DNA from 2 places in the Magnetospirillum sp. 15-1 genome. Region 2 is predicted to be linked to the other one. Evidence: predicted binding sites of a transcription regulator. Region 2 holds the regulator's gene; the other holds the start of a gene.
What was found. Region 2 encodes LexA, which represses DNA repair genes until DNA is damaged. Its sites were predicted from a motif close to ATGTTCTANTTTGGTTC; they were not measured.
Positions count from the first base shown of each region.

Region 1 (15,026 bases), on a different contig from region 2:
CCGGATCGGGCGCGTTCGCCCGCCTGCTGGACCAGTCGGCGGCGAGCGAGACCTCCGCCGCCAAGCCGGTGAGCGGCGGCCGTATCGCCGGGGCGGCGTCGGGCGTCGATCTGCTGGGGACGCCGCTGCTGGCCACGCCGCAAGAGGTGGCGCAACTGGGCAGCGACCTGACCGCCCGCCTGCAGGCGGCGGGAATCGACACCGGCGGCGCCATTCAACTGGAATGCGGCCATGACGGCCATGTGCGGGCCAAGGACGGTACGCCGGGCAAGGAAAAGATCGATGCGATGTTCGCTTCCGATCCGGAATTCGAGAACCAATACCGCAAGGTCCAGTCGACCCTGTCGCTCAATGCCCTGGGGCAGATATCCGAATCCTACGTCTCCGATTATCAGGCGGCGGGAAATGACGGTGATCGCGCCGCGGTATGGAGCCGCTATCGCGGCCTGACCGAGCGGGCCATGGCGGCGGGCGGAACCATGACCCTGTCGGGCGGCTCGCTGGTGTCGGGGGCGGCGACCTTCGTCGCCGGCCTCCACCTCAAGACGGTGTGAGGTCGTCCACCAGGGCCAGTAGGCGCTTGAGGCCCGCTCCGCCCAGGCCCAGCATCTCCAACTGGACGATGGTGTTGGCCAGATAGTCGCGGCAGGCCCCGGCCTTGCCGTGACCCTGGCGGATCAGGGCGGCCGATCGCTCCGGGCTGGAGTGGGCCACGTATTGCGGATGGCCGCGCCTGGCGATGAAGGCCCAGGCCTCCACCCGCCGTCCGTCGTCCAGGGTCACGGGCACGAAGCGGGGAACGTAGACGCCGGTGGGCATCTCGCGGCGGTAGATGTGCTCCATGGCGGCGGGCACCTGGGGCGCCGCCACCCGGAAGACCCGGCCCCGGCACGACCCGCCCCGGTCCAGGCCCATGACCAGCCCCGGACGCTCGGGCGTGCCGCGCCACTGGTAGGACAGGATGCACATGGCGCGATGATAGCCGGCCAGCCGGGCGGTACGGGCCTCGTCGTGGTCGAAATCGGGATTCCACATCAGCGAGCCGTAGGCGAACACCCACAGGTCGGTGCCTTGCCTCCAACCCGCCGTCGGGTTAGAGGTGGTATCCGGTTGAGGAGTGGCGATCGCGATGTCCATCCGTCTACGTCTTGCTGGCCGTCTGCGTCTTGCCGGTCTGGTTGCCGCCATTCTGATCCTGGCCGGATGTGGCGCCTATACCGCCTATTGGTTCCACGTGGCGGGGCAGTTGCGCAAGGGGGTCGAGGATTTCGCCGCCCGGCGCCGCGCCGACGGCTGGCGCCTGGATGTCGGCCGGACCGCCCGGTTCGGTTTTCCCGGCGAGATCGGCCTGGACCTGGGGGCGGTGGCCCTCGCCACTCCGTCGGGCGTTCAGTGGAGCAGCGAGGCGGTGCGCCTGCACGTGCCCGGCCTCGACCCGCTGGGTCCGACCCTCGAACTGGGGACCAGCCACAGCCTTGCGCTCGGCGGCGACTGGCGGGGCATCGTCACCACCGGCGGCGCCACCCTGCGCCTGCGGGTGGACGGCGACGGCGATCTGCACGCCTTCGCCTTCGAGGCCGGCAAGCTGGCCCTGGAGCGGCCCGGCGCCGGGCCGCTGCTGGCCGAGCACCTCGCCGTTTTCTACGAGTGGCTCAACCCTCCCGATCCCGGCCACGAGAAGCCCTCGGCCCGTTTCACCCTGCGCACCAGGGGCGTCGAGATGAGCCTGCCCGCCGATCTGCCCTTCAACCGGCGGCTGGACACCGTCATGGTGGAAGGCCGCATCATGGGCACCATCCCCGAGGAACCGCCGCTTTCCGCCCTGGCCGCCTGGAGCAATGCCGGCGGCAACGTGGAACTGGATCGGGTGGCCATCGACTGGGCGCCGCTGTCCCTGGACGGCGATGGCACCTTCGCCTTCGATCCGGCGCTGCAGCCCCTTGTCGCCACCACGGCGCGCATCCGGGGCTGGAACGAGATGATGGGCCGGCTGGTCGCGGCCAAGCTGATGGAGCCCGGCGTCGCCTCGGCCGCCGAGACGATCCTCGCCATCCTGGCCCGCCCCGATCCCCAGGGCCGTCCGACGCTGACCCTGGCGGTCACCCTGCAGGACGGCTATCTCTATGCCGGGCAGGCCAGGCTGTTCAAGGTACCGCCCCTGCCCATCACTCCCCCCGGTTCCGGAGCCCCGCCGTCATGAGCAACCTGCCCGCCACGTCATTCCAGCCGCCGCTGCGCATCCTGATGGGTCCCGGCCCCTCGGACGTCCATCCCCGCGTGCTGGCCGCCCAGGCGCGTCCCACCATCGGCCATCTCGACCCGGCCTTCGTCGGCATGATGGACGAGCTGAAGGGCCTGCTGCAGGCCGCGTTGCGCACCGGCAACGAGATGACCTTCGCCGTGTCCGGCCCCGGCTCGGCGGGCATGGAGGCCTGCTTCGTCAATCTGATCGAGCCGGGCGACACGGTGGTGGTCTGCGTCAACGGCGTGTTCGGCGGCCGCATGAAGGAGAACGTCGAACGCTGCGGTGCCCGCGCCGTCGTGGTCGAGGACGCCTGGGGCACCCCCGTTGACGCCGGCAAGGTGGAGGCGGCGCTGAAGGCCCATCCCGGCGCCAAGGCCCTGGCCTTCGTCCATGCCGAGACCTCCACCGGGGTGGAATCCGATGCGGGCGCCCTGTGTGCCCTGGCCCGCGCCCATGGGGCGCTCGCCATCGTCGACACCGTCACCTCGCTGGGCGGCATTCCGGTGCTGGTGGACCAGTGGGGCGCCGACGCCGTCTATTCCGGCAGCCAGAAATGCCTGTCGGCGCCGCCCGGCCTGTCGCCGGTCACCTTCTCGCCCCGCGCCGTCGACGCGCTGAAGGCCCGCAAGACCAAGGTGCAGAGCTGGTTCCTCGACCTCACCCTGCTGACCGCCTATTGGGGCGGCGGGGCGAAAAGGACCTATCATCACACCGCCCCGGTCAACGCCCTGTACGGCCTGCATGAATCCCTGGTCATGCTGCACGAGGAAGGGTTGGAGGCCGCCTGGGCGCGTCACCGCGCCATGCACGAGGCCCTCAAGGCCGGGCTGGAAGCCATGGGCCTCGGCCTGCCGGTGGCGGAGAAGGCCCGCCTGCCCCAGCTCAACGCCGTCACCGTGCCCGACGGCGTCGACGAGGCCGCAATGCGCTCGCAATTGCTGGCCCGTTTCGGCCTGGAGATCGGCGCCGGCCTGGGCGCCCTGGCCGGCAAGGTCTGGCGTGTCGGCCTGATGGGCCAAAGCGCCACGCCCCGGCACGTCATCACCTGCCTCACCGCCCTGGAAAGCGTGCTGGGAGACAGGGTGAAGGCCGGCGCCGGCCCGGCGGCGGCGTCCAAACTGCTGTTCGGGTAGGGAGAGACCGGGGGTCCACCCCGCGCGCGAAGCGCTATTCGCCCGGCGCCCTTTCTTTTCCCAAGTCGCGATAGAGTTCCCGCGCCTCGGTGGCGGGGCCGCGCCGGGTGCCGGGGGCCAGGACTTCCACGGTGCGGACATAGGGGCCGGCGGGAAAGCGTACCCGGTCGCCGGGCCTGACCGTGTGGGCCGGCTTGGTGACGGCGTGGCCGTTCAGGCGCGCCTCACCGCTCTCAACCACGTTCGCAGCCAACGCGCGCGACTTGAAAAAGCGACAGAAAAACAGCCACTTGTCCAGTCGCTGTCCGCCGTCCAATTACGTCATCCGCACTTGGAATAGCCGCACGAGGTGCAGGTATCGCAGCCTTCCGAGCGCAGTAGGGCCGGCTGGTTGCACTTGGGGCAGTGGCGCAGCCTCGTCTCGCCGTTGACCACCTTGCGCTCCTCGCCAAAGCGGTCGTCTCGGGCCTCGATGGGCTCGCGCGCCGCCTTGGGGTCGGGCAGGAAGCCGATGGCGATCATGTGGCGCTCGATCACCTCGCCGATGGCGGCCAGCAGCGAGGGCACGTAGCGCCCGCCCACCCATTGGCCGCCCCTGGGGTCGAACACCGCCTTCAGCTCCTCGACCACGAAGGCCACGTCGCCGCCCCGGCGGAACACCGCCGAGATCATGCGGGTCAGCGCCACGGTCCAGGCGAAGTGCTCCATGTTCTTGGAGTTGATGAACACCTCGAAGGGCCGGCGGCGGCCGTCCTGGATGATGTCGTTCAGCGTGATGTACATGGCGTGGTCGGAATCCGGCCAGCGCACCTTGTAGGTCGAGCCCGGCAGCGCCTCGGGCCGGTCCAGCGGCTGGGTCAGATGGACGATGCCGGAATCCAGCGGGTCGGTGTAGCGGGTCCCGGTCTTCTCCAGCGGCAGTTCCGGCTCGTCGGCGTTCTCGGGCCTGGCCTCCTTCTTGACCTCCAGCACCGCGCCGGTGACGTCGTTGGGGCGGTAGGTGGTGCAGCCCTTGCAGCCCAGCTCGTAGGCCTGGCTGTAGACGTCCTTGAAGGCGTCGAAGGAGATATCCTCCGGCACGTTGATGGTCTTGGAGATGGAGCTGTCCACGTATTTCTGGACGGCGGCCTGCATCACCACGTGGTCGCCCGGCGTCAGCGACAGGGCGTCGACGAAATAGGGGGGCAGCGGCGCGTTCTCGCCACGCTGGCGGCGGAACAGACGGTAGGCGTAATCGCTGACCTCCTCCTCGCGCCGCGTGCCGTCGCGCTGCAGCACGCCGCGGGTGTAGGTGAAGGCGAAGACCGGTTCCAGCCCCGACGACACATTGTCGGCGAACAGCGAAATGGTGCCGGTCGGCGCGATGGAGGTGAGCAGGGCGTTGCGGATGCCGTTGGCGCGAATGGCCTCGATCACCTCGGGCTCCAGGGACCGGACGGTCTCGCCCGCCAGATACTTCTCGGCGTCATAAAGGGGGAAGGCGCCCTTTTCCCGGGCCAGTTCCGTCGAGGCGAGATAGGCCGAGCGGCGGATGGCCGCCATCCAGGTCTCGGTCAGGCGGATGGCTTCCCGCCCGCCATAGCGCGCCCCGCACAGGACCAGGGCGTCGGCCAGCCCGGTAATGCCCAGCCCGATGCGGCGCTTGGACACCGCCTCATGGCGGTGGCGGTCCAGGGGATAGTTGGACACGTCGATGACGTTGTCCATCATGCGCACCGCGACGCGCACCAGCCGGTCCAGCTTGTCGAGATCGAGCCGCGCCGCGTCCTCGAACGGCTTGTCCACCAGCCGGGCCAGATTGATCGAGCCCAGCAGGCAGACGCCGTAGGCGGGCAGCGGCTGCTCGCCGCAGGGATTGGTGGCGTGGATGTCCTCGCAATAGGACAGGTTGTTCAGCCGGTTGATGCGGTCGATGAAGATCACGCCCGGCTCGGCATAGGAATAGGTGGCGCGCATGATCTTGTTCCACAGCTCGCGCGCCGGCAGGCTTTTATAGGTGACGCCCTTGAAGGTCAGTTCCCACGAGGTGTCTTCCTTCACCGCCTGCATGAAGGGATCGGTGACCAGGACCGACAGGTTGAACATGCGCAGCCGCCCGGCCTCGCGCTTGGCGTCGATGAACGCCTCGATGTCGGGATGGTCGCAGCGCATGGTGGCCATCATGGCGCCGCGGCGCGATCCCGCGCTCATGATGGTGCGGCACATGGCGTCCCACACGTCCATGAACGACAGCGGCCCCGAGGCATCGGCTCCCACGCCCTTGACCGGGGCGCCCTTGGGCCGCAGCGTCGAGAAGTCGTAGCCGATGCCGCCGCCCTGCTGCATGGTCAGCGCGGCTTCCTTCAGGTGCTCGAAGATGCCGGCCATGTCGTCGGGGATGTCGCCCATGACGAAGCAGTTGAACAGGGTTACCCTGCGGCTGGTGCCGGCTCCCGAGATGATGCGCCCGGCCGGCAGGAACTTGAAGTCCTCCATGGCCTCGTAGAAGTGCTTCTCCCACAAGGCGGGATCGGCCTCCGTCGCCGCCAGCGTGCGCGCCACCCGGCGCCAGGTGTCCTCGATGGTGCCGTCCAGGGCGGTGCCCTCGGCGGACTTCAACCGATACTTCATGTCCCAGATCTGCTGGGAAATGGGTGCCACCTGCGTCATCGACCCGTCTCTTTCGTCTCCCGCCCTCTGACAGGGCTTTCCGCCCCGATTTTAGGACTTCGGGCGAGGGCGAATCAAGGAGATGTTCTTTTTTTGTGCTCCACAGGGTTATGTGGGGACAAGACGTTGAGCTTCAAGGCCGATTTCACTTATCCCCGCCTTGCACAGGCAAGGGGGCTGGGGAGCGATTCCATCCCCACCGAAATCCACAGGCTTATCCACAGCGGGCGGGACCGGCCCACCCGCCGGGGATACGCGGTCACAATCCCGGATGACGCTCGCGCGCCTCGGCGATCAGGCGGTCGGTGGCGGCTTCGATGCGGTTCTCCAACTCGACCATGAAGGTCTTGCGGTCCATGCCCGGAGCGATGGGCTCCAGGGCCTCCAGCGTCAGGGTGCCGGGCTTCTTGGCGAAGCCGCGGCGGCGCCAGAACAGCCCGGAATTCAAGGCGATGGGCACCACCGGCACCTTGAGGGCGCCGTACAGCATGGCCACGCCGGAATGATAGGGCAGCTTGGCGCCCGGCGCCGCGCGGGTGCCTTCGGGGAAGATCACCACCGCCCGGTTGTCGGCCACCGCCTCCTCGGCGCCCTTGACCATGGCCTTCAGCGCCTTGGTGCCCGCCGAGCGGTCGATGGCGATCACCCCGGTCTTGCCGAGGTACCAGCCGAAGAAAGGTATCCACAGCAACTCGCGCTTCAGGATATAAGCAGGATCACCCAGCAGCAGGTGGAAGACGAAGGTTTCGAACGCCGACTGGTGCTTCGATGCGATGATCAGCGGCCCGGCCGGCAGGTTCTCGCGGCCGCGCAGCTCCCACGACAGCCCGGCCAGCACGCGCAGCGCTCCCAGCACGCCGCCCAGCCACAGGCGCACCGCCGGCAGCATGGCCTTGCGCGGCATGACCAGCAGCGGCAGGTAAAGGATCGACAGCACGAAGGTCCAGATCCAGATGAAGACGATGAACAGGGCGGAGCGAAAAGCGGTCACGGTTTCCTCTCGGATTTCTTGGGAGCGAACAGCGGCCGGGCCACCGCCGCCAGATATTTGGTATATTCCACCGCCAGCAGATGGGCGGTGCCGGGCCAGCGCCACCACCGGTCCCGCTTGAAGGCGTCGGGGAACACCGGGTGGGCGACGATGGCCGTCTCGGGCATGGCGCGGCGGAATTCCAGCAGGGCGCGGCGCATGTGATAGGCCGCCGTCACCAGCCGCAGCGAGGAAAAGCCCTCGCGTCCCATCCAGGCGGCGGTCTCGGTGGCGTTGCCCACCGTATCGTCGGCGGCATGGCCCAGCACGATGCAGCATTGGGCCTGGGCCGGCGCCATATGCGCCTTGCGCAGCAGGTCGGGCAGATCGACGCCCTTATGCACGCCGGAGATGAACAGCTTGCCGCCCTTGCCGGCCTCCAGCAGCGCCAGTCCGGCCTCCAGCCGGTCGGCGCCGCCGGTCAGCACCACGACGGCGTCGGTGACGGTGGCTCCGTCCTCCACCCGCGTCGCCAGATCGGCGGCGAACCAGACCAGCCCGCCGGCCCAGGCGCCGAACGCCGTACCCACCGCCATCATGGCGACGATGGCGAGGCGGTGCGACGTCACCCGGTTCATGGCAGCTTGGCCAGGGTGCCGTGGACGGTGAGCCGCGCCGTCAGCATGGCGAGGAGGGCGGCCAGCAGCGGCAGCAGGCCGATGGCGACATAGCCCAGCACCGGCAGGGACAGGCTGGGCAGGAAGCCGCCCTCGAGACGCCGGGCCGCCCAGCCGATGGCGGTCAGCGCCGGTACGGCGAGGCCGAGGCCCATCAGTCCGCCGGCGATGCCGAGAGCGAAGGCGCGGTCGGCGAATTGCCGGGCGATATAGTCGTCATGGGCGCCGATCAGGTGCAGCACCTCGATGATGCCGTGATGTACCGCCATGCCGGTGCGGGTGGCGTAGACCACGGTGGCCGAGGTCACCGCGCCAATCAGCACCACCACCACCACGGCCAGCCATTGCATGGTGCGCGACAGGTTGATCAGGCGCGACAGCCATACCCGGTGGTCGTCCAGCGAGGCGCCGGGCACGGCGCGGGACAGGCGCAGGGCCACCTCGGCCAGATCGATGCGGGATTCGGGGTCGATGGTGACGTCGATCAGCCGGGGCAGCGGCATGTCCTGCACCATCTCGGTGCTGCCCAGCCAGGGCTCGAGCAGGGCCAGAGTGCGCTTCTTATCGAAGGCGCGGACCGCCAGCACGCCCGGCACCTTGCGCATCACGTCGATGGCGGAATTGACCCGCTCCTCGGTCACCGCGTCGGCGTGCTCGCCGCCGGCCGGCAGCACCTGCACGGTCAGGGTTCCCGATACGTCGCGGTCCCAGCGCTCGATCACCGCGCCGATGACGAAGGCTCCGGCCACCGCCATGGACGACAGGAACACCATCAGCGCCACCAGCCAGGGCAGGAAGCGCGAGGTGGCGTCGCCGGCCAGCGGCAGGTCGGAATGGCGGCGGCGGAACATCACTCCGCCTCCGGATCGTCCACGGCCGCCGGCTCCTGATGCAGGGTGGTGACCATGCCGTGCTCGATGTGCAGGCGGGGCAGATGGGTGAAGCGGCGAACCAGTAATTCGTTGTGGGTGGCCACCACGATGGTGGTGCCCAGCTTGTTCAGCTCCTCGAACAGGTACATCAGCCGCATGGCGATGTGATCGTCCACGTTGCCGGTGGGTTCGTCGGCCAGCAGCAGGTCGGGCCGCCCGATCACCGCGCGGGCGATGGCGACGCGCTGCTTCTGCCCGCCCGAGAGCGTCGAGGGCTTGGCTCCCAGATGGTCGGCCAGCCCCACCCAGGACAGCAGTTCCGGCACGTGGCGCCGGATCTCGGATTCCTTGACACCGCGCACGCGCAGCGGCAGCGCCACGTTGTCGAGCGCGGTCATGTGGTCGAGCAGGCGGAAATCCTGGAACACCACCCCGATGCGGCGGCGGAGCGCCGGAAGCTCGTAGCGCTTGGTGGCGGCGATGTCGCGGTCGAACAGCACGACGCGGCCGCGCGTCGGCCGCAGGCCCAGATACATCAGGCGCAGCAACGAGGATTTGCCCGCGCCGGACGGTCCGGTCAGGAAGTGAAAGGACCCGGCCGGCAGCTTGAAGGTGACGTCCTGCAGCACCTCCGGCCCCAAGCCGTAGCGCAGGCCGACACTGTCGAACCGGATGATGTTTTCCCCACGAGGGCGATGCCGCACGGTGCTTCTCCCGAACCGGCCGAACATGACACGGCTTGAGGTAAGGGGCAACCCATGGCTGGCCGGGCGTGGCGGCGGGGTACGGCAGCGAATTTACAGGACCCCGCCGCCACGCTACCATCAACGGGCGCTAATATAATTAGAACTGCAATAAATCGTAGGAGGCTGCCACATGTCCAAGGTGAAGTTCTATTCCGGGGAAAACGTCCCCCTCGAGATGCACAAGGTCCGCATCGTCCAGAAGCTGAGTCTGGTGCCGATCGAACGCCGTCTGGCGGCCGTGCGCGAGGCCGGCAACAACACCTTCCTGCTGAAGAACCGGGACATCTTCCTCGACATGCTGACCGACAGTGGCGTCAACGCCATGAGCGACAAGCAGCAGGCCGCCATGATGGAGGCCGACGACAGCTATGCCGGGTCGGAGACCTTCACCAAGCTGGAGAACAAGATCCGCGACATCTTCCAGATGGAATACTTCCTGCCGGTCCACCAGGGCCGTGCCGCCGAGAACATCATCTCGCGGGTGTTCGTGACGCCGGGCAGCATCGTGCCCATGAACTATCATTTCACCACCAGCAAGGCCCATATCGTGCTCAACGGCGGCAGCGTCGAGGAGATCATCATCGACGAGGGTCTGCGGGTCAGCAGCGAGTGTCCGTTCAAGGGCGACATGGACGTGGCCAAGCTGCAGAAGCTGATCGATACCCACGGCGCCGCCAAGATCGCCTATGTGCGCGTCGAGACCGGCACCAACCTGATCGGCGGCCAGCCCCATTCGCTGGCCAACCTGCGCGAGGTCAGCCGGGTGTGCCGCAAGAACGGCATCCTGCTGGTGTTCGATGCCAGCCTGCTGGCCGACAACCTGCACTTCATCAAGGAGCGCGAGGCCGACTGCCGGGGCATGTCGGTGCGCGACATCACCAAGGCCATCGCCGCCCTGACCGACATTATCTATTTCTCGGCCCGCAAGCTGGGCTGCGCCCGCGGCGGCGGCATCTGCACCAACAGCCGCGACGCCTTCATGAAGATGCGCGAACTGGTCACCCTGTACGAGGGCTTCCTGACCTATGGCGGCATGTCGATCCGCGAGATCGAGGCGCTGACCGTCGGCCTGGAGGAGACCATGGACGAGGACATGATCTCCCAGGGGCCGCAATTCATCGAGTACATGGTCAACGACCTAGCCCGCAACGGCGTGCCGGTGATCACCCCGGCCGGCGGCCTGGGCTGCCACCTGGACGCCATGGCCTTCCTGCCGCACGTGCCCCAGACCCAGTATCCGGCCGGCGCCCTGGCCTCGGCGCTGTATCTGGTCAGCGGCGTGCGCGGCATGGAGCGGGGCTCCATCTCCGAGCAGCGCAACGAGGACGGCTCCGAGGTCTATTCCAACATGGAATTGCTGCGTCTGGCCGTGCCGCGCCGCGTCTTCACCCTGTCGCAGCTGAAATACGCGGTCGACCGCATCGTCTGGCTGCACAAGAACCGCGATCTGATCGGTGGCCTGAAATTCGTCGAGGAACCGGCCCTGCTGCGCTTCTTCTTCGGCAAGCTGGAGGCCACCAGCGACTGGCAGACCAAGCTGGTCGCCAAGTTCCGCGCCGATTTCGGCGACAGCCTCTAGGGAATCCAATAAGAAGGGAGGGGTCGCGGCCCCTCCCCGATAAATAATATAGAATGATGCTGCATAAATCTTTTAGATGACAAGATATAACGCCAGAGCAAGATTCAATGACAAGACACCTAGACCATCTTCTGCTTCAAATTGATAAGCGCGATCAGGTTGCCTTGAAGCAGGCTGCGCATACGGAATTCATAGGAAGATACGTTAATAATCAAGATTCATATTTATTAATGCATGATAATCAGCGATGCGATTTCTCACCACATCAGATTAACCATGCATTCAGAGAGACGATTATTGTGGATGGCCGGCAAAAGAAGGGCGGCTGGTCTTCGTCAAGAATCAAGCGTATCCCATGGATATCCGAAGTCATTCAGGGGAATGCCCCGCATATAGCTTGCTTCAACATCGATGCTGGAGCTGAAAAGGGGTGGGATAAGGAAAGGCGGTTATATGTATTTCACCGCTACGTGGTGTGGTTGCATCGGCTTGATTTAAATTTTGAATTCAGCACGGCCTACTTGGTCGACGATTTGCGTGACCTGCGGCAATACGGGCGCTTTGGAAAGAAGCTTATATAAAGGAAAAGCCCCGTGATATGGCTCACGGGGCAAAGCCGGTCCCCATGAGTGATGGGGGCACCCAGTGGCCGATTGCTCGGGACTGGAAACTGCCTTCCAGGCCGCAAGGCCCATTGGCATCACTAATGATGGTACGCGGCGGCGCTGTCGGTTTCAAGATAATTTCTGGATCGCCGGCCGATTCAAGTCCATTCATCGGGGGAAGAGAAGGAAGGCCCTCAGCCCTCCTTCAGGTCTTCCCACAATTCCTTCACCTTGGCGAAGAAGCCCTGGCTTTCCGGGGAATTCTTGGCCTTCTCGCCCTCGCCGGTCTCGTTGAACTCCTGGAGGAGTTCCTTCTGGCGCTTGGTCAGGTTGACCGGGGTTTCCACCATGGCCTGGATGAACATGTCGCCGCGGGCCGGGGAGCGGAGTACGCTCATGCCCTTGTTTCTCAGGCGGAACTGGTGGCCCGACTGGGTGCCTTCCGGAATGGTGACCTTGGCCTTGCTGCCGTCGATGGTGGGCACCTCGATGGTGCCGCCCAGCGCCGCCGTGGTCATGGGGATCGGCACGCGGCAGAAGATGTTGGCGCCGTCGCGCTGGAAGATGCGGTGGGCGGCGATGGACAGGAAGATGTAGAGGTCGCCGGGCGGCGCGCCGCGCATGCCGGCCTCGCCCTCGCCGGCCAGACGGATACGGGTGCCGTCCTCGACGCCGGCCGGGATGTTGACCTGCAGGGTCTTTTCCTTGCGGGTGCGGCCCGAACCGCCGCAGGACCGGCAGGGGTCCTTGATGATCTTGCCCATGCCCTGGCAGGTGGGGCAGGTCCGTTCGATGGTGAAGAAGCCCTGCTGCTGGCGGACCTTGCCGTGGCCGTTGCAGCCCGAACAGGTGACCGGGGCCGCGCCGTCCTTGCCGCCGGTACCCTTGCAATCCTCGCAAGGCGCGGAGGAGGGTACCTTGACGGTGGCGGTCTTGCCGCCGAAAGCGTCTTCCAGGCTGATGTCCATGTTGTAGCGCAGGTCGGCGCCCCGGCCCGAGGCCTGGCCGCGCCGGCCGCCGCCGCCCATGAACTCGCCGAACATCTCGTCGAAGATGTCGGAGAAGCCGCCGCCGCCGAATCCACCGAACCCGCCGCCACCGCCACCGCCGCCGAATCCGCCGCCCTGCTCGAAGGCGGCATGGCCGAAGCGGTCATAGGCGGCGCGCTTCTGCTCATCCTTCAGCACGTCGTAGGCTTCGTTGATTTCCTTGAACTTCTGCTCGGCATCGGCGTTGCCCGGATTGCGGTCCGGGTGGAACTGCATGGCCTGCTTGCGGTAGGCCTTCTTGATGTCATCGGGCGAGGCGCCCTTCTCGACGCCCAGAAGTTCGTAATAATCCTGCTTGCTCATGGCTCTTGCATCCGAATTGGGGCCGGCGGCCTTTCACCGCCGCCGGTCCCCGGATCAACAAACAGGCTGTTACTTGCCCTTCTTGTCGCCGTCGACTTCCTCGAAGTCGGCGTCGACGACCTTGTCGTCGTGGCCACCCGAGGCGCCGCCCTGATGGGCGCCGGCCCCGGCCGCACCGCCGGCATCGTCGCCGCCGGCCGCTTCCTGGGCCTTGTACATGGCCTCGCCCAGCTTCATGGAGGTCTGCATCAGGGCCTCGGTCTTGGCCTTGATGGCCTCGACGTCGTCGCCTTCCATGACGGATTTGAGGGCGGCGATCTCCTTCTCGATGGCGCCGGTCAACTCGGCACCGGCCTTGTCGCCGAATTCCTTCAGGCTCTTTTCCGTGGTGTGGATCAGGCCGTCGGCATGGTTGCGCGCCTCGATCAGCTCCTTGCGCTTCTTGTCCTCGGCGGCGTGGGCCTCGGCGTCCTTGACCATCTTCTCGATGTCGGAATCCGACAGGCCGCCCGAGGCCTGGATGCGGATCTGCTGTTCCTTGCCGGTGGCCTTATCCTTGGCGCTGACGTTGACCAGACCGTTGGCGTCGATGTCGAAGGTCACCTCCACCTGCGGCACGCCGCGCGGCGCCGGCGGAATGCCCACCAGATCGAACTGGCCCAGCACCTTGTTGTCGGCGGCCATCTCGCGCTCACCCTGGAAGACCCGGATGGTCACGGCGGTCTGGTTGTCCTCGGCGGTGGAGAACACCTGGCTCTTGCGGGTGGGGATGGTGGTGTTGCGGTCGATCAGGCGGGTGAACACGCCGCCCAGGGTCTCGATGCCGAGCGACAGCGGGGTGACGTCGAGCAGCAGGACGTCCTTGACCTCGCCCTTCAGCACGCCGCCCTGGATGGCGGCGCCGATGGCCACCACCTCGTCGGGGTTGACGCCCTTGTGGGGCTCGCGGCCGAAGAATTCCTTCACCACTTCCTGAATCTTGGGCATGCGGGTCATGCCGCCCACTAAGATGACCTCGTCGATCTCGCTGGCCTTGACGCCGGCGTCCTTGAGGGCCGCCTTGCAGGGCTCGATGGTCCGCGCCACCAGATCCTCGACCAGGGCTTCCAGCTTGGAGCGGGTCAGCTTGATGTTGAGGTGCTTCGGCCCCGAGGCGTCGGCGGTGATGAACGGCAGGTTCACCTCGGTCTGCATGGAGGATGACAGCTCGATCTTGGCCTTTTCCGCCGCTTCCTTCAGGCGCTGCAGGGCCAGACGGTCCTTGCGCAGGTCGATGCCCTGCTCCTTTTTGAACTCGTCGGCCAGGTAATCCATGATACGGGCGTCGAAATCCTCGCCGCCCAGGAAGGTGTCGCCGTTGGTGGACTTCACCTCGAACACGCCGTCGCCGATCTCCAGCACCGACACGTCGAAGGTGCCGCCGCCCAGGTCGTACACGGCGATGGTGCCGGCGCCCTTCTTCTCCAGGCCGTAGGCCAGGGCGGCTGCGGTCGGCTCGTTGATGATGCGCAGCACTTCCAGGCCAGCGATGCGGCCGGCGTCCTTGGTGGCCTGACGCTGGGCGTCGTTGAAGTAGGCCGGGACGGTGATCACCGCCTGGGTGACCTTCTCGCCCAGATAGCCTTCGGCGGTTTCCTTCATCTTCTGCAGGATGAAGGCCGACACCTGGCTGGGGCTGTACTTGGCGTCGCGGGCCTCGACCCAGGCGTCGCCGTTGTCGCCCGCCACGATGTGGTAGGGGACCAGATTCATGTCCTTCTTGGTGATCGGGTCCTCGAAGCGGCGGCCGATCAGGCGCTTGATGGCGAACAGGGTGCTGGTGGGATTGGTCACCGCCTGGCGCTTGGCCGGCTGGCCGACCAGACGCTCGCCCGGCTCGGTGAAGGCCACCATCGACGGGGTTGTACGCATGCCCTCGGCGTTTTCGATGACCTTGGCGTTCTTGCCTTCCATCACGGCCACGCACGAATTCGTGGTGCCCAGGTCGATGCCGATAACCTTGCTCATGACTGTCCTCTTTCCTGCTCGGCAGATCCCGGCGGCCCCAGACCTCTTCGGCAGCCGCCCCGGAATCCCCATCCGGGTTGAAATCCATCAATTGCCGGGCCGCACCAATTTCGGCCCACCGGCGTTATATAGGGCGGGATGGGAAGCGTGCAACGTGGGAAAATCAGTGTCGCGCCGAGTCCATCCGTCGC
Region 1 is NZ_FXXN01000025.1:341,653-356,678, forward strand. It holds gene CP958_RS14605 (hypothetical protein) at 1-554, shown strand, start outside; gene CP958_RS14610 (gamma-glutamylcyclotransferase) at 541-1,137, opposite strand; gene CP958_RS14615 (DUF2125 domain-containing protein) at 1,130-2,200, shown strand; gene CP958_RS14620 (alanine--glyoxylate aminotransferase family protein) at 2,197-3,378, shown strand; gene CP958_RS14625 (RNA-binding S4 domain-containing protein) at 3,413-3,694, opposite strand; gene CP958_RS14630 (adenosylcobalamin-dependent ribonucleoside-diphosphate reductase) at 3,700-6,027, opposite strand; gene CP958_RS14635 (lysophospholipid acyltransferase family protein) at 6,287-7,018, opposite strand; gene CP958_RS14640 (YdcF family protein) at 7,015-7,635, opposite strand; gene CP958_RS14645 (FtsX-like permease family protein) at 7,632-8,525, opposite strand; gene ftsE (cell division ATP-binding protein FtsE) at 8,525-9,250, opposite strand; gene CP958_RS14655 (tryptophanase) at 9,423-10,871, shown strand; gene CP958_RS25955 (hypothetical protein) at 10,979-11,452, shown strand; gene dnaJ (molecular chaperone DnaJ) at 11,671-12,828, opposite strand; gene dnaK (molecular chaperone DnaK) at 12,898-14,835, opposite strand; gene CP958_RS14670 (uracil-DNA glycosylase) at 14,999-15,026, opposite strand, start outside.
Region 1: CP958_RS14630 (adenosylcobalamin-dependent ribonucleoside-diphosphate reductase) is a predicted target of LexA. The motif match lies at 6,110-6,126, and genes of this name have one in related genera.

Region 2 (15,026 bases):
GAGGCCGATGACGCCGCCCGACTGCTCGATCAGGTCTCGGGCATGCTGAAGACGGGGGCCGATCCGGCCTTTCCCGCCCTGGCGGTCTTTTTGCCGGTACGGCCGCACAAGAGCCGCCACGCCTGCGTCCTGCTGCCCTTCAAGGCCCTGGTCAAGGCGACCAAGGGAGGGTGAGGGGACTTCAGACCATGATGCCGATGCTGGCCAGGGTCTTGGTCAGCAGGAGCATCTTGCGGTCCCGTTCCTCTCCCGAGGCGGTGCCCAGGTAGTCGGTCAGGAAGCCGCCGTCGCGCAGATAGCCGTTCAGGATCTGGCGGACCGCATCCATGTTGCCGCCGTCGATGAAGGTTCCCTTGCGGGAGAGGTCCAGCAGGGTCAGGACTTTCTGGGCCGGACCGCCGCCCTTCTTGTCGATCTGCTCGAACAGGCGGGAATTCTTCAGCAACTGGGTTTGCGCCGCCTCCACCTGGGCCGCGAACGCCACCTTGTCGCCGTCGGGCAGCCACGAGGCCTTGATCGTCCGGTGGATGCCGGTCAAGGTCTGCAGTTTGGGCACCGGGGGCTCCTGGCCCGCCACCACGCGCGGTATGAAATCCTTGTCGCCGAAATAGTGCTCGATGAAGGTCTTCAGCATGGCCCGGTTGCCCTGGCCCACCGCCACCGTGCTCAACTGCATCAGGAAGGCGTAACGGTCGGCCACCACCTTGCGCTCGCGCAGCAGGTCGGTGACGCCTTCCTTGTTGAGGTGGCGGGCCTGGCGGCGTTCCAGCGAGATCAGCGCCTTGCCGCCGCCGATCAGGGTGGTCCCGATCCACATGCGCTTGAACAGGTCGAACAGGGCGAAAATCTCGATCTCGGGCTCGGCCGAGCGCAGCGGCATCTTGCTGGCCAGGGTGCGCAGCAGGGAATATTCCACCGAGGCCTTGCAATTGGGAGCCGAGCCGTCGGAAATCATGGCGGCGATGGTCTCGACCACCGGATGGGCGGTATCGCGCTGCTTCCACTCGCCCTTCCAAAGATCGGCGAGGTCGTTGCAGCGCTCCTCCAGCGTCTCGCACAGGCCCAGCATCTGGTCCAGCGCCGGATCGCTCTTCAGGCATTCGGACAGAACCTGCTCGACATGGCGGTTCTCGTCCTTGCCTTTGGTCAGCGCGAACATCTTCACCAGGACGGCGATCTTGTCCTTCCATACCTTATGGGAGAACAGAATCTCGGTCAGGGCACGGTTGGCCGCGTAATTGTTCTCCGCCGGACTTCCCTTCAGGCCGGCACAGTAGGCGGAGAAGCTTTCCGGCGTGACGGCGGGTGGCGGCTTGTCCTTGTCGTCGTCCCACGCCTTCTTCATGCCGGCGCTGATCAGGGCGTTGAGGTCGCGCAGCCGCTGGGCCGCGCTCTCGCCCCTGGTCTTGGCCTGCAGGGTGGCGATCTTGTCGACGGCGTTCATCATGATACGGCCGGTATCGCTGAGACGCTTCTGGTACTTGGCCGAGAACACCAGTTCCGTCGGCGTGATGACCAGGGATTCCGTGAAATTGGTCAGGAAGCGGCCGATGAGATCGCGCGACCCGGGGGAGTAGAAATCCTCGAGCTTGGCGCAGTAGGCGCCTTCCAGCAGAGCTTCCGGCGCCGCCTCAAGATCGTCTCTGATCGGTGATGCCATCGAATGATAACCCGCTGCCCGTTTGCTAGTCCCTCGCCCCCGCCATCATTATCGTCGAGGTCTCGCGGCATCAAATGATTTTTGCAATTGAACCAAGATGGGCAAGATGGGATCGGGTGATTACTTATATATTAGAGCCAACTATCCTCAGGGAAGAATTCCGGGTTGCTGTCAGCCATGAATTTAACGTTGCGAGCGTATTGGAATATCTGGGCAAGCCCTATTGGCTTAAGGTAAGGTGATTCCCCTACGCTATTGTCCTTCTGGGGAGGAGGGCCGGGAGTGGCGGCGGTAAAGGCCGATTTCAATAAATTCAAGGCGTCGCGCTGGCGGCTGGTGGCATTGCTGCTGTTCGTCAACGCCTCGGTTCTCGGCCTTGCCTGGATGTCCCTGGACGCCAGCTACCGCCAGTACCAGGACCGGGCGGCCGTCACGACGCGCAACACCAACCGCCTGGTTTCCCAAAGCATCGCCGGCGATATCGACCAGATCGACCTCGCCCTGCTTTCCGTTGCCGACGAGGCGGCGCGGATTCAACGCACCGGCGGAGCTCTCGCCGGGTCGGAGATGAAGGCCTTTCTGGAGCATCTGCAAGGCCGCCTGAAGATGACCGACAGCCTGCGTCTGGCCAACGTGGCGGGCGATGTGATCGCCGGTTCGGAAGAGCCGCAGGTCGGAATCAATACGGCGGACCGCGAATACTTCAGCAGCCTGCGCGACGATCCCAAGCTGGGGCTGGTGATCTCGCCGCCGATTCTGGGGCGCATCAGCAACAAGTGGGTGCTGATCTTCGCCCGCCGGCTGACCCTGTCCGACGGCAGCTTCGGCGGTATCGTCTTCGCCCCGGTGACCATCGCGTGGTTCGAGCAAAAGTTCAACAACCTGGAGGTCGGACCCCAGGGCACCGTGGTGATGCGCGGCGACGCCTCGCGCAACTTCGACCTGCTCGCCCGCTTTCCCCACGCCGGCTATGTGGGGCAGACGACGGTCTCGCCGACCTTCACCGCCCGGATCACCGCCCATCCCCAGGGCGGCACCTACGAGGCGGTGGCCGGTGCCGACAACATCCGGCGCACCTTCTCGTACCAGCCCATCGCCAACTACCCGCTGATCACCCTGGTGGGCATGGCGACCGAGGATTATCTGGGCGAGTGGCGCAAGGAAGGCATCAAGGTGATCGTCCTGGCCGGCGCCTTCATCATCGTCACCTCCCTGGGCGGCATCGGCATGCTGCGCACCTGGCGGGCGCTGGAACGGCGGACCGAGGAACTGGCGCGCTCCAACGCCGATCTCGAGCAGTTCGCCTATGTGGCGTCCCATGACCTGCAGACGCCGCTGCGCAATATCGCCAGCTACGCGCAATTGCTGGCGCGGCGCTACGAGGGACGCCTGGACAAGGATGCCGACGAATTCATCGGCTATATCGTCGGCGGCGCCAAGCATATGTCGTCGATGATTCCCGACCTGCTGGACTATGCCCGCGTGTCGCGCTCGCCGCCGGAATTCGTGCCGGTGGATTTGAACGCGGTGGTGGAGGCCGTGCTGGCGAATCTGGGGCCGGATATCCAGGCGTCGGGCGCCACCATCAAGATGGACACGCTGCCCGTGGTTCTGGCCGAGGCGCGACAGGCGGAAAGCCTGTTCCAGAACCTGATGGAAAACGCCCTGATCTATCGCCAGCCCGATGCCCCGCCGCAGATCGAGATCACCGCCACGCTGGAGCCCAAGGGACTGTGGCGTATCGCGGTGCACGACAACGGCATCGGCATCGAGCCGGCCTATTTCGAGAAGATCTTCATCATCTTCCAGCGCCTGGAGCCCAACCGCTTCCCCGGCGGGACCGGCATCGGCCTGGCGCTGTGCCGGCGCATCGTCCACAGGTTCGGCGGCACCATCTGGGTGGAGTCCGAGCCCAAGAAGGGCACGACCTTCAACTTCACCCTGCACTCGTCGGCCGAGGCCTAGGTTCTATAGCGTGATGCCCAAAATGTGCATCACGCTATAGGCCTTATCATTTTCCCTCGCCGGGCGGGCGCCTCCGCGCCCTTGGCCGCGCCCTCAACGGGCGCTGGAGCGGCCCGCCTCATATTTGAGGCGCGCCGCTCAGCCTTCTGGAGTGATGCGGACCTCGAGTTCGCCCAGTCCGTCGATGGTTCCGCGCAGACGGTCGCCGGCCACCACCGGGCCGACGCCCTCGGGCGTGCCGGTGAAGATCAGATCGCCCGGCCCCAGATGGTAGTACTGGGACAGATGGGCGATCACTTCCGGCACCGACCAGATCATCTCGTCGATATCGCCGCTCTGGCGCACCTGGCCGTTGACCTCCAGGGCGATGCGGCCCCTGAGCTTGGGCGCGTCGGCGCGGACCAGGGCGGAGATGGGGGCCGAGAATTCGAACGCCTTGCCCAGGCACCACGGACGCCCCTTGTCGCGGGCGGCGAATTGCAGGTCGCGCCGGGTCATGTCCAGGCCGATGGCGTGGCCGAACACCGCCGACTTGGCATCCTCGGCCGTGCACTTGTAGACGGGGCGCGACAGCGCCACCACCAGTTCCACCTCGTGGTGGAGGTTGGCGGTGCCGGGCGGGTAGGGGATGTCGCCGCCACCCGGAACCAGCGCGTCGGCCGGCTTGGTGAAATAGAACGGCGGCTCGCGATTCGGGTCGCTGCCCATCTCGCGGGCGTGGCCGGCATAGTTGCGGCCGACGCAAAAGACGCGGCGGACCGGGTAAAGCGCCGCTTCCCCCTTGACGGCGACGGTGGGAAGGGCAAGCTCGAAGAGATGAGCGGTCACGGCGCGGGCTCCTTGGTCTGACCAGATGTCGGGCGAATGGTGGACCGGTCGCCGGCCAAGATCAACTCCGCTCCGGGGGCAAGATTGCATTCGGACGAAATGCGCATTAGGATGCCGATTTAAGTGGATCCGTATCCGATGCGATGTCGCCCGTTCCGGTGGAGCGGAAAGGGCGAAAGTGGGGCTTCCGGCCGGGGACAGCCGTAAACCCTGAACAAGACGACGGAACGGACCATGCCTGAAAGCCTGGGAGGATTGTCATGAAGGATATGAAGGGTATTTCCCGCCGCGCTATGCTGCGGACCGGTGCGCTGGTGGCCGCGGGCGCCGGCGGCTTCGTGCCGACGCGCTTCGCCATCGGCAACACCGCCAAGGTCAGGGTCGGCTTCCTGCTGCCCTATTCCGGCACCTATGCCGGGCTGGGCGAGGCCATCACCAACGGTTTCAAGCTGGCGCTCGAGGAGCGCGGCGGCAAGCTGGGCGGCCGCGATATCCAGTTCATCGCCGTGGACGACGAGTCCAATCCCGCCAAGGGCCCCGAGAATACCAACAAGCTGGTCACCGGCGAGAACGTCGACTTCGTGGTCGGCCCGGTCCACTCGGGCGTGGCCATGGGCATGGTCAAGGTGGTGCGGGAAACCGGCACCATCACGGTGATCGCCAATGCCGGCGCCGGTGCCGCCACCGGCCCCTTGTGCGCGCCGAACATCTTCCGCACCTCGTTCACCAACTGGCAGACCGCTTATCCCATGGCCAAGGTCGCCATGGAGCGCGGCCTCAAGAACGTGGTCACCATGTCGTGGAAATACGCGGCGGGCGAAGAGGCGGTGAACGGCTTCGAGCAGGGATTCGTCAAGGCGGGCGGCAAGATCGCCAAGCAAATTCTGGTTCCCTTCCCGCAGGAGGAGTTCCAGGCCAACCTGACCGAGATCGCCGCGCTGAAGCCGGACGGCGTCTTCGTGTTCTTCGCCGGTTCGGGCGCCCTGAAGTTCGTCAAGGACTACGCGGCCGCCGGGCTGAAATCCATTCCGCTGATGGGGCCGGGCTTCCTGACCGACGGCGTGCTGAAGGAGCAGGGCGAGGCGGCCGAGGGCGTGCTGACCACGCTGCACTATGCCGACGCGCTGGACACCCCCGAGAACAAGACGTTCCGCGCCGCCTACCGCAAGGCGTTCTCCAAGGAGGCCGATGTCTACGCGGTGCAGGGCTACGACGCCGCCCAACTGCTGTTCCAGGGCATGGGCACCGTCAAGGGCGATACAGCGGCCAAGGCCGACCTGATCGCCGCCATGGAAAAGGCGGTGATCAAGAGCCCGCGCGGTACCTTCACCCTGTCCAAGGCCCACAATCCGGTGCAGGACGTCTACCTGCGCCAGGTCAAGGGCGGGCAGGAGGTGGTGCTGGGCGTGGCGGAGAAGGCGTTGGCCGACCCCGCCACCGGCTGCAAGATGGGCTGACCCGTCGGGGCGCGTCGCCGGCTTTTCACGGAGGTGGAGGCTCTGGTCGCCCATGGCGGCCGGGGGCTTCGTGGAAGGCGGGCGGCGCGGCCACCCCGGTCTTGGACGCGCGCGGTCTGGAGCCACGATGGATTTCTGGTTTTTCCTGATTCAGGTGTTGAACGGCGTTCAGTACGGACTGCTGCTCTTCCTGGTCGCCAGTGGGTTGACCCTGATCTTCGGCATCATGGGCATCATCAATCTGGCTCACGGGGCCTTCTACATGCTGGGGGCCTATCTGGCCTATTGGCTGGCCGGGGTCACCGGCAGCCTGATCGCGGCGGTGCTGCTGTCGCTGCCCATCGCGGCGGCCATCGGCTATGTGATCGAGGCGCTGCTGGTCCGCACCCTTTATCGCCGCGACCATCTCGATCAGGTGCTGCTGACCTACGGCCTGATCCTGATCTTCAACGAGGCGACCCGCATCACCTGGGGCGCCGACGTGCACGGCGTGCCGGTGCCCGCCGCGCTGAACTGGTCCATCAAGCTGACCGAGACCCTGTCCTATCCCGTTTACCGCCTGCTGTTGTCGGCGGTCTGCGCCGTGCTGGCGGTCGGCATGTATCTGGTGATCAGCCGCACCCGCTTCGGCATGTGGGTGCGGGCCGGCGCCTCCAACCGCGACATGGTGGCGGCCCTGGGCATCAACGTGAAGCTGCTGTTCGGCGTGGTGTTCGCCATCGGCGCCGCCCTGGCCGGGCTGGCCGGGGCCATCTCGACGCCCATCACCTCGGTGGCGCCGGGCATGGGGGATTCCGTGCTGATCCTCTGTTTCGTGGTGGTGGTGATCGGCGGGGTCGGCTCCATCAAGGGCGCCTTTCTCGGCGCCATGCTGATCGGCCTGGCCGACACCTTCGGCAAGGTCTTCGTTCCCGATTTCGCCAGCTTCACCGTCTATGGCGTCATGGCGGCGGTGCTGCTGTGGAAGCCGCGGGGGCTGTTCTCATGACCGCCCTTCCCAAGCGGCTTTCCCTGATCCTGCTGGCGCTGCTGGCGGCGCTGGCGCTGTTCCCCGCCTGGGGGCCGCTGGCCTTCACCGTCAAGTATGCGTTCCTGCTGCAGAAGCTGACCGGCATCATGATCCTGGCCATCCTGGCCATGAGTCTCGACCTGCTGGTGGGGGTGGCGGGGCTGGTCAGTCTGGGCCATGCTGCCTTCTTCGGACTGGGCGGCTACATGCTGGCCCTGCTCTCCCCGCAATACGAGGCGGCCAATCTGTGGGTGGTGCTGCCCGCCGCCATGGGGGCGGTGGCGCTGGCCTCGGCCGTGGTGGGCTTCCTGGCCATCCGCACCGCCGGCATCTACTTCATCATGGTCACCCTGGCCTTCGGGCAGATGGGCTATTACTTCTTCAACGATTCCAAGCTGGCCGGCGGTTCGGACGGCGCCTACATCTACGTCAAGCCGGTGGTCGAGGCGTTCGGCATCACCCTGGTCAATCTGGAGAGCAAGCAGGCCTTCTTCTTCGCGGTGCTGGGCTGTCTGGTGGCGGTGTACCTGCTGCTGCGGGTGGTGGTGGCCTCGCCCTTCGGCCGGGTGCTGGCCGCCATCGGCGTCAACGAAGGCAGGGTGCGCGGTCTGGGCTTCGATCCCATGGCCTACAAGCTGGTGGCCTTCGCCATCGCCGGCGCCCTGGCTGGGCTGGCCGGCTTTCTGGCCGCCACCCAGTACGGCTTCGTCAGCCCCGCCATGCTGGGCTGGCACCAGTCGGGCCATGTGCTGGTGATGGTCATCCTGGGCGGCATGGGCACCCTGTTCGGCCCCATCCTGGGGGCCTTCATCCTGGAACTGGCCCATTTCGGCCTGGAGGCGGTGACCGAGCACTGGCTGCTGCCCATGGGCGGGTTGGTGATCGCCATCGTCCTGGCTCTGCCCAAGGGCGTGGCCGGGCTGCTGCTGCAGTGGTGTGGAACGAGCGAGACCGTGGTCGAGCGCGGCGCCATTGAGGCGCCCGGAGCGCCGCGGAGGAGCCAAGGGAGCGAGAGCGACAGCCCGGCGCTTGAGGGGCAAACAAGACCGAAGGAGGGTGGGCAATGAGCGTCTCCCCCTTCCTGTTCGAAACCAGGGATCTGACCAAGGCGTTCGGCGGCCTGATCGCGGTGAATTCGGTGTCCATCGGTTTTCGGGAGCGCGAGGCCCACGCCATCATCGGCCCCAACGGGGCGGGCAAGAGCACCTTCGTCAATCTGTTGACGGGACACCTGCCGGCTTCGGGCGGCCATGTGATGTTCAAGGGGGCCGACATCACCCGGCAGCCGGCCCACAAGGTGGCGCGGCTGGGGATCGGGCGGTCGTACCAGAAGACCAACGTCTTCCCCACCTTCACCTGCTTCGAGAATTGCCGGCTGGCGGCCCAGTCGCATCTTGCCACCTCCATGCGCTTCCTGCGCCCCGCCGCGTCCTACCGCGAGATTTCCGCCAAGGCCTCCGAGGCGTTGGAGCGGGCCGGGCTGGCGTCCTGGGCCGGGCGCATCGCCGGCACCATGTCCTATGGCGAGCAGCGGCAGCTGGAGATCGCCATGGTGCTGGCCACCGCGCCCCAGGTCCTGGTCCTCGACGAGCCGCTGGCCGGCATGGGCAAGGAGGAATCCGAGGGCATGGTCGGCCTGCTGCAGGAACTGGCCCAGGCCTATACCCTGATCCTCATCGAGCACGACATGGACGCGGTGTTCGCCATCGCCAAGGTTCTGTCGGTGATGGTCAACGGCACCTTGCTGGAAAGCGGGCCGCTGGACCAGATCCGGGCCAGCAAGGCGGTGCAGGACGCCTATCTCGGCGACGGGGCGGAGGCCTATTGATGGAGACCTTCCTCGACGCCACCGGCCTGCACACCTATTACGGCGCCAGTCATGTGCTGCACGGCGTGGATTTCCGCGTCGGCGTGGGCGAGACGGTGGCGCTGATGGGCCGCAACGGCATGGGCAAGTCGACCCTGCTGAAAAGTCTGCTGGGTATCGTCAGCCCGCGCCGGGGCAAGGTCGCGGTGCGCGGCAGGGAGGTCACCGGCATGGAGACCTCGGCGGTGATCCGTCACGGCATCGCCTATGTCCCCGAGGGGCGCGGCATGTTCCATAACCTCAGCGTGCGCGAGCATCTGCTGATGGCGGCGCGCAAGGGGGCCGGCGGCCGGGCCGACTGGACCTATGAGCGGGTGCTGGAGACCTTTCCCCGTCTGGCCGAGCGCCTGGACAACATGGGCACCTTTCTCTCGGGCGGCGAGCAGCAGATGCTGTCCATCGGCCGCGCCCTGATGACCAATCCCGATTTGTTGATCCTGGACGAGGCCACCGAGGGCCTGGCGCCGCTGATCCGCCGTGAGATCTGGCGGGTGGTGCGCGCCGTCAAGGATACCGGCATCGCCACCATCGTGGTGGACAAGAATGTGGGGGTCCTGCTGGACCTTGCCGATCGTCACGTCATCCTCGTCAAGGGCGAGGTGGTATATGACGGCGGCCCACAGCAACTGAAAAGCGATTCGAGCATACTCGAACGACATATCGGGCTCTGACCGGCAAAGCAGTCGCCAACCCGTTTAAGGAGGAAGGAGAACACCTCATGACGTCCCCCAACGCCTCGTCCGAGCATGCGCTCGATATTCCGCGCGACTATAACGCCGCCACCTGGTTCATCGACCGCCATCTGAAGGATGGCCGGGCCGACAAGGTGGCCTTCATCGATGCCGATGGCAGCCACACCTACGGCCAACTGGCCGACAAGGTCAACCGGGCGGGCAATGCGCTGAAGAGCCTGGGTCTCCACATGGAGAACCGCATCGCCATGATCATGCTCGATACCGTCGATTTTCCGGCGGTGTTCTGGGGCGCCGTCAAGGCCGGCATCGTGCCCATTCCGCTCAACACCCTGCTGACCACGGGCGATTACGGCTACATGCTGTCCGATTCCCGCGCCCGCGTGCTGGTGATCAGCGAGGAGCTGTTCGACAAGGTCGAGCCCATCCTGCCCGATCTGCCCATGCTCGAGCACGTGGTGATCTCGGGCAAGAACGCCCACGGCCACACCTTGCTGTCCGACCTGCTGGCCAAGGCCGAGCCCAAGCTGAAGACCGCCGAGACCACCCGCGACGACGTGGCCTTCTGGCTGTATTCCTCGGGCTCCACCGGCGCGCCCAAGGGCGCCGTCCACCTGCAGCGCGATCTGCCGGCCACCGCCGTGCATTACGGCCAGCAGGTGCTGGGCATCCGCGAGGACGACGTCACCTATTCGGCGGCCAAGCTGTTCTTCGCCTATGGCCTGGGCAACGGCATGACCTTCTCGCTGCACGTGGGCGCCACCTCGGTGCTGCTCAAGGACCGTCCGACGCCGGAAGCGGTGATGAAGCTACTCAAGGATCATCAGCCGACCATCTTCTACGGCGTGCCGACGCTCTACGGCACCATCCTGGCCGATCCGCAATACAAGCGTGAGACCGCCTCGACCCGCCTGCGCGCCTGCGTCTCGGCCGGCGAGGCCCTGCCCGAGGATGTGGGCCGCCGCTGGGAGGAACGCTTCGGCGCCGCCATCCTGGACGGTCTGGGCTCCACCGAGATGCTGCACATCTTCCTGTCCAACCGTCACGGCGAGGTCCGCTATGGCACCTCGGGCAAGCCGGTGCCGGGCTACGACCTCAAGATCTGCAGCGACGACGGCCACGAACTGCCCCAGGGCGAGATGGGCGAACTGGTGGTGCGCGGCCCCTCTTCGGCCACCGCCTACTGGAACCAGCGCGAGAAGTCGCTCAAGACCTTCCGGGGCGAGTGGACCCACACCGGCGACAAGTACTATGTGGACGATGACGGCTACTACCGCTATGCCGGCCGTGGCGACGACATGCTGAAGGTCGGCGGCATCTGGGTGTCGCCCTTCGAGGTGGAGGCCGCCCTGATCTCCCACGACAAGGTGCTGGAAGCCGCCGTGGTGGGCGAGGCCGATTCCGAAGGCCTGGTCAAGCCCAAGGCCTTCGTGGTCCTGGCGCCTGGCGAGACCGGCTCGGAGGTCCTCAAGGAGGAGCTTCAGGCTTACGTCAAGTCCAAGCTGGCACCCTACAAATACCCCCGCTGGGTGGAATTCGTCGAGGCGCTCCCCAAGACCGCCACCGGCAAGATTCAGCGCTTCAAGCTGCGCGGAACCCTGTCGCAGATGTAGGGCCTGTCATGATCGAGGGAGTGTCACACGACACTCCCTCGACATTCCTTCCGCCCCGGCCCACACTGGACGCCGTTCAATCATGGTCGGGGGTCCTCCATGCGCAAGCTGCTTATCGGTGCCGGTATTCTGGTGACCCTGATCGTCGGGGCGGCGGTGTTCCTGCTGTCGTCGCTGGACACCATCGTCAAGAAGGTGATCGAGGACGTGGGCTCCCAGGTGACCGGCGTGAAGGTATCGGTGGGGTCGGTGAAGATTTCCCTGTCCGAGGGCAAGGGCTCCATTTCCGGCCTGACCGTCGCCAATCCGCCCGGCTTTTCCTCGGACCCGGCCATCCGCCTGGGCGAGATCGCCCTGGCGCTCGATACCGGCTCGATCAGTAAAAATCCAGTGGTGGTCAAGGACGTCACCGTGGCCTCACCCTTCGTGGCCTATGAGATGGCCGCGGGCGGCAGCAATATCGACGCCATCCAGAAGAACGTGAAGGCCTTCGCCGCCAAGCAAGGCGGGGGAGCCAAGGCCGAGGCGGCCAAGCCCGCCGCCAAGGACAAGGACGAGGAGAAGAAGCTGGTCATCGAGCGTCTCGCCATCACCGGCGGTCAGGTCAAGCTGGCGGCGGGCGGCATTCCCGGCGCCGAGGGCAGCGCCAAGCTGGGCGACATCGTGCTGACCAATATCGGCAAGGATTCGGGCGGCGCCTCTTCCGCCCAGGTGGCGCAGAAGGTGATGGATGCCCTGGTCAACGGTGCCCTCAAATCGGCTTCCAGCTTCGGCAACCTCCTGGGTAACGTGGGCGACAAGGCCAAGGCCCTGGTTCCCGGCGATGCCGGCGGCGCCATCAAGGGGCTGCTGGGCAAGTAGGATCGTTCAGGAAAAAGCCCCCCGGATCGAACGGTCCGGGGGGCTTCGTCTTTTTCGACCAAACCAAGGGGATCAAAGGGCCTCGGGTCCTTTGCGGGTGTGGGCGGAGCCCACAGGGGGTTACCCCAGCACCACCTGATCGGCGGCGCGCAGCCGAGCCAGGGCGCTTCCCATCCGGGACCATTCCTCGAAGCGGCGACGGGCGTCGGCCTCGGCCTTGGAGCGCGACAGGCGGCCCAGATAGGTGACGCTCATCTCGGCGTGGCCATCCTGGGCCAGATTGCCGTCGGCGGTGAAGCCGAAGCGAAGCGGGCGGAAGCTTCCCATCTCAGTAGCTCCTGAGCAGGCCGACCAGCCGCCCCTGGACCTTGACCCGGTCGGGGGGGAGGATGCGGGTTTCGTACTTCTTGTTGGCGGGCTCCAGCGCCACCGAATTGCCCTTGCGGCGCAGGCGCTTCAGCGTCACCTCGGTGTCATCCACCAGGGCGACCACGATGGTTCCGGTCTCGGCGGTATCGCACGAGCGGATCACCACGGTGTCACCGTCATTGATGCCCGCCTCGATCATGGAATCGCCGTCGACGGTCAGCGCGTAGTGATTGCCGCTGCCCAGCATGGAGGCGGGAATATCGACGCTGTTGGAATGGTCGCGCAACGCCTCGATGGGGGTGCCGGCGGCGATCTTGCCGTAAAGCGGCAGGGTGACGGCGTCGGAGGGGCCGGCCACCGGCGCCCCGGCCAGTTGCTGGGTGGCGAAACCGCCCTTGATGACGTTGGGGGCAAAGGCCTTGGCCGGCGGCGGCAGGGTCTGGTCGTTGCGGTTTTCCGGCAGACGGACCACTTCCAGGGCGCGGGCGCGATGGGCGAGGCGGCGGATGAAGCCCCGTTCCTCCAGGCCGGTGATCAGGCGATGGATGCCCGACTTGGACTTCAAGTCGAGCGCGTCCTTCATTTCGTCGAACGAGGGGGAAATGCCGGTGGCGCGAAGCCGCTCGTCGATGAACATCAGCAGTTCGTATTGCTTACGCGTCAGCATGGCGAAATCTCCCCTGGAATGAGTCTGTTCAGAGAACAAAGAACAAACCATCTGGTTTTGTTCTATTCGCGTTCCCGGGGGTGGTCAAGGAGAATCTGCGGCGATGATTCCGTTTTGTTTCCCTGGACGAGCGGCTCAGAGCACGGCGGGAAGGGGGATGACCTGGACCATGTCGCCCGCCTGGGCGGTGGGGGCGTGGGGGGCGCGCACCAGCAGGCAGGTGGCCCGCGCCAGTCCGGACAGCACGGCGCTGTCCTGCTGCTCGAAGGGCAGGGCGACCACCACGCCGTCGTCGGTGCGTTCCAGGCTGGCGCGCATGAACTCCATGCGCTCGTCGTTGGGAGGCAGGTCGCGGCCCAGGATGGCGTTGATGGCCTGGGTGACGGTGGAGCGCCCGGTCAGCGCCCGGATGGCCGGCTCCAGGAAGATGATGGCGCAGACCATGGCCGAGACCGGATTGCCCGGCAGGCCGAGGACGGGGACGCCCTTCATGTCGCCGAACATCAGCGGCTTGCCCGGCCGCATGGCGACCTTGTAGAAGCCGAGATTCATGCCGGCGTCCTTCAGCGCGTCCTGTACCAGATCGTAATCGCCCACCGAGGCGCCGCCGGTGGTGACCAGCATGTCGGCGCCGGCGGCGGCCTTGATCATGGAATCCAGGGATTCGCGGGTATCCTTGGCGATGCCCAGATGGATGGCCTCGGCCCCCAGAGCGGTGACCATGGCGGCCAGACCCGGCCCGTTGGAGCCGATGATCTGGGCCGGTCCCGGCTGGTCGCCGGGCAGGACGATCTCATCGCCGGTGGACAGGATGGCGATGCGCGGGCGGCGGCGCACCAGCAGGTTGGGGACGTTCATGGCCGCCGCCAGACCGATGGTGCGGCCGCCCATGATGGTTCCCGCCGTGATCAGCACGTCGCCGGTCTTGAAGTCGAGACCGGCCGGGCGCACATGGCGGCCCGAAGCGGCGGAGGTCAGGATCTCCACCCGGTTGCCGTCCTTGCGGGTGTTCTCCTGCATGATGACCGCGTCGGCGCCGTCGGGCAGCGGCGCGCCGGTGAAGATGCGGATGCACTGGCCGCTCTCCACCGTTCCGGCGAAGGCGGCACCCGCGGCCGACAGGCCGATGACGTCGAGGGTGCGGGGCACCTGGGCGATGTCGGCGGCGCGGACGGCGTAGCCGTCCATGGCGGAAACCGCCACCGGCGGGTGGGAGACCCGCGCCGTCAGATCCTCGGCCAGGATGCGGCCGGTGGCCTGGGCCAGGGAGATCACTTCGGTACCCACCGGGCGGATGCCGGACAGCAGGGATTCGCGCGCCACCTCGACGGAGATCATTCCTTGGCCTCGTAGATGCCGGATTTGCCGCCGGATTTGTGGATCAGGCGGATGTTCTCGATACGCATGGACTTGTCCACCGCCTTGCACATGTCGTAGACGGTCAGCGCCGCCACCGAGACGGCGGTCAGCGCCTCCATCTCGACGCCGGTGCGGCCGACCAGCTTGCAGGTGGCTTCGATATGGACGGCGGAGGCGTCGGGATCAAGGCTGAGCTCGACCCCCACAGAGGACAGGGCCAGCGGATGGCATAGCGGAATGAGGTCGGGGGTGCGCTTGGCTCCCATGATGCCGGCCAGCTGGGCGACGGAGAGCACGTCGCCCTTCTTCATGCCGCGCGCCGCGACCAGGGCCAGGGTCTTGGGGGCCATGACCACCGAGCCGCGCGCCACGGCCACCCGGGCCGTCTCCGCCTTGGCCGAGACGTCGACCATGACGGCGTTGCCGTCTCCGTCGAAATGGGTGAGCCCGTCTCCGATCATGCCGTCGTGCCCGCGCCGGCCAGCAGCACCTTGACCGCCTGCTCCACGTCGGGGCGGCGCATCAGCGCCTCGCCGATCAGGAAGCGCTTGACCCCGATGGCCGCCATGCGGCGCAGATCGCCGGGACCTTCCAGGCCGCTTTCCGACACCACCACCTTGCCCTCGGGGATCAGGGGGACCAGACGCTCGGTGGTGGCGAGGTCGGTTTTCATGATCCT
Region 2 is NZ_FXXN01000024.1:273,548-288,573, reverse strand. It holds gene CP958_RS12575 (iron-sulfur cluster assembly scaffold protein) at 1-174, shown strand, start outside; gene CP958_RS12570 (hypothetical protein) at 182-1,660, opposite strand; gene CP958_RS12565 (ATP-binding protein) at 1,943-3,625, shown strand; gene CP958_RS12560 (fumarylacetoacetate hydrolase family protein) at 3,764-4,453, opposite strand; gene CP958_RS12555 (ABC transporter substrate-binding protein) at 4,714-5,910, shown strand; gene CP958_RS12550 (branched-chain amino acid ABC transporter permease) at 6,038-6,898, shown strand; gene CP958_RS12545 (branched-chain amino acid ABC transporter permease) at 6,895-7,986, shown strand; gene CP958_RS12540 (ABC transporter ATP-binding protein) at 7,983-8,747, shown strand; gene CP958_RS12535 (ABC transporter ATP-binding protein) at 8,747-9,457, shown strand; gene CP958_RS12530 (benzoate-CoA ligase family protein) at 9,505-11,091, shown strand; gene CP958_RS12525 (hypothetical protein) at 11,191-11,952, shown strand; gene CP958_RS12520 (hypothetical protein) at 12,073-12,279, opposite strand; gene lexA (transcriptional repressor LexA) at 12,281-12,988, opposite strand; gene glp (gephyrin-like molybdotransferase Glp) at 13,124-14,326, opposite strand; gene moaC (cyclic pyranopterin monophosphate synthase MoaC) at 14,323-14,808, opposite strand; gene trpC (indole-3-glycerol phosphate synthase TrpC) at 14,805-15,026, opposite strand, start outside.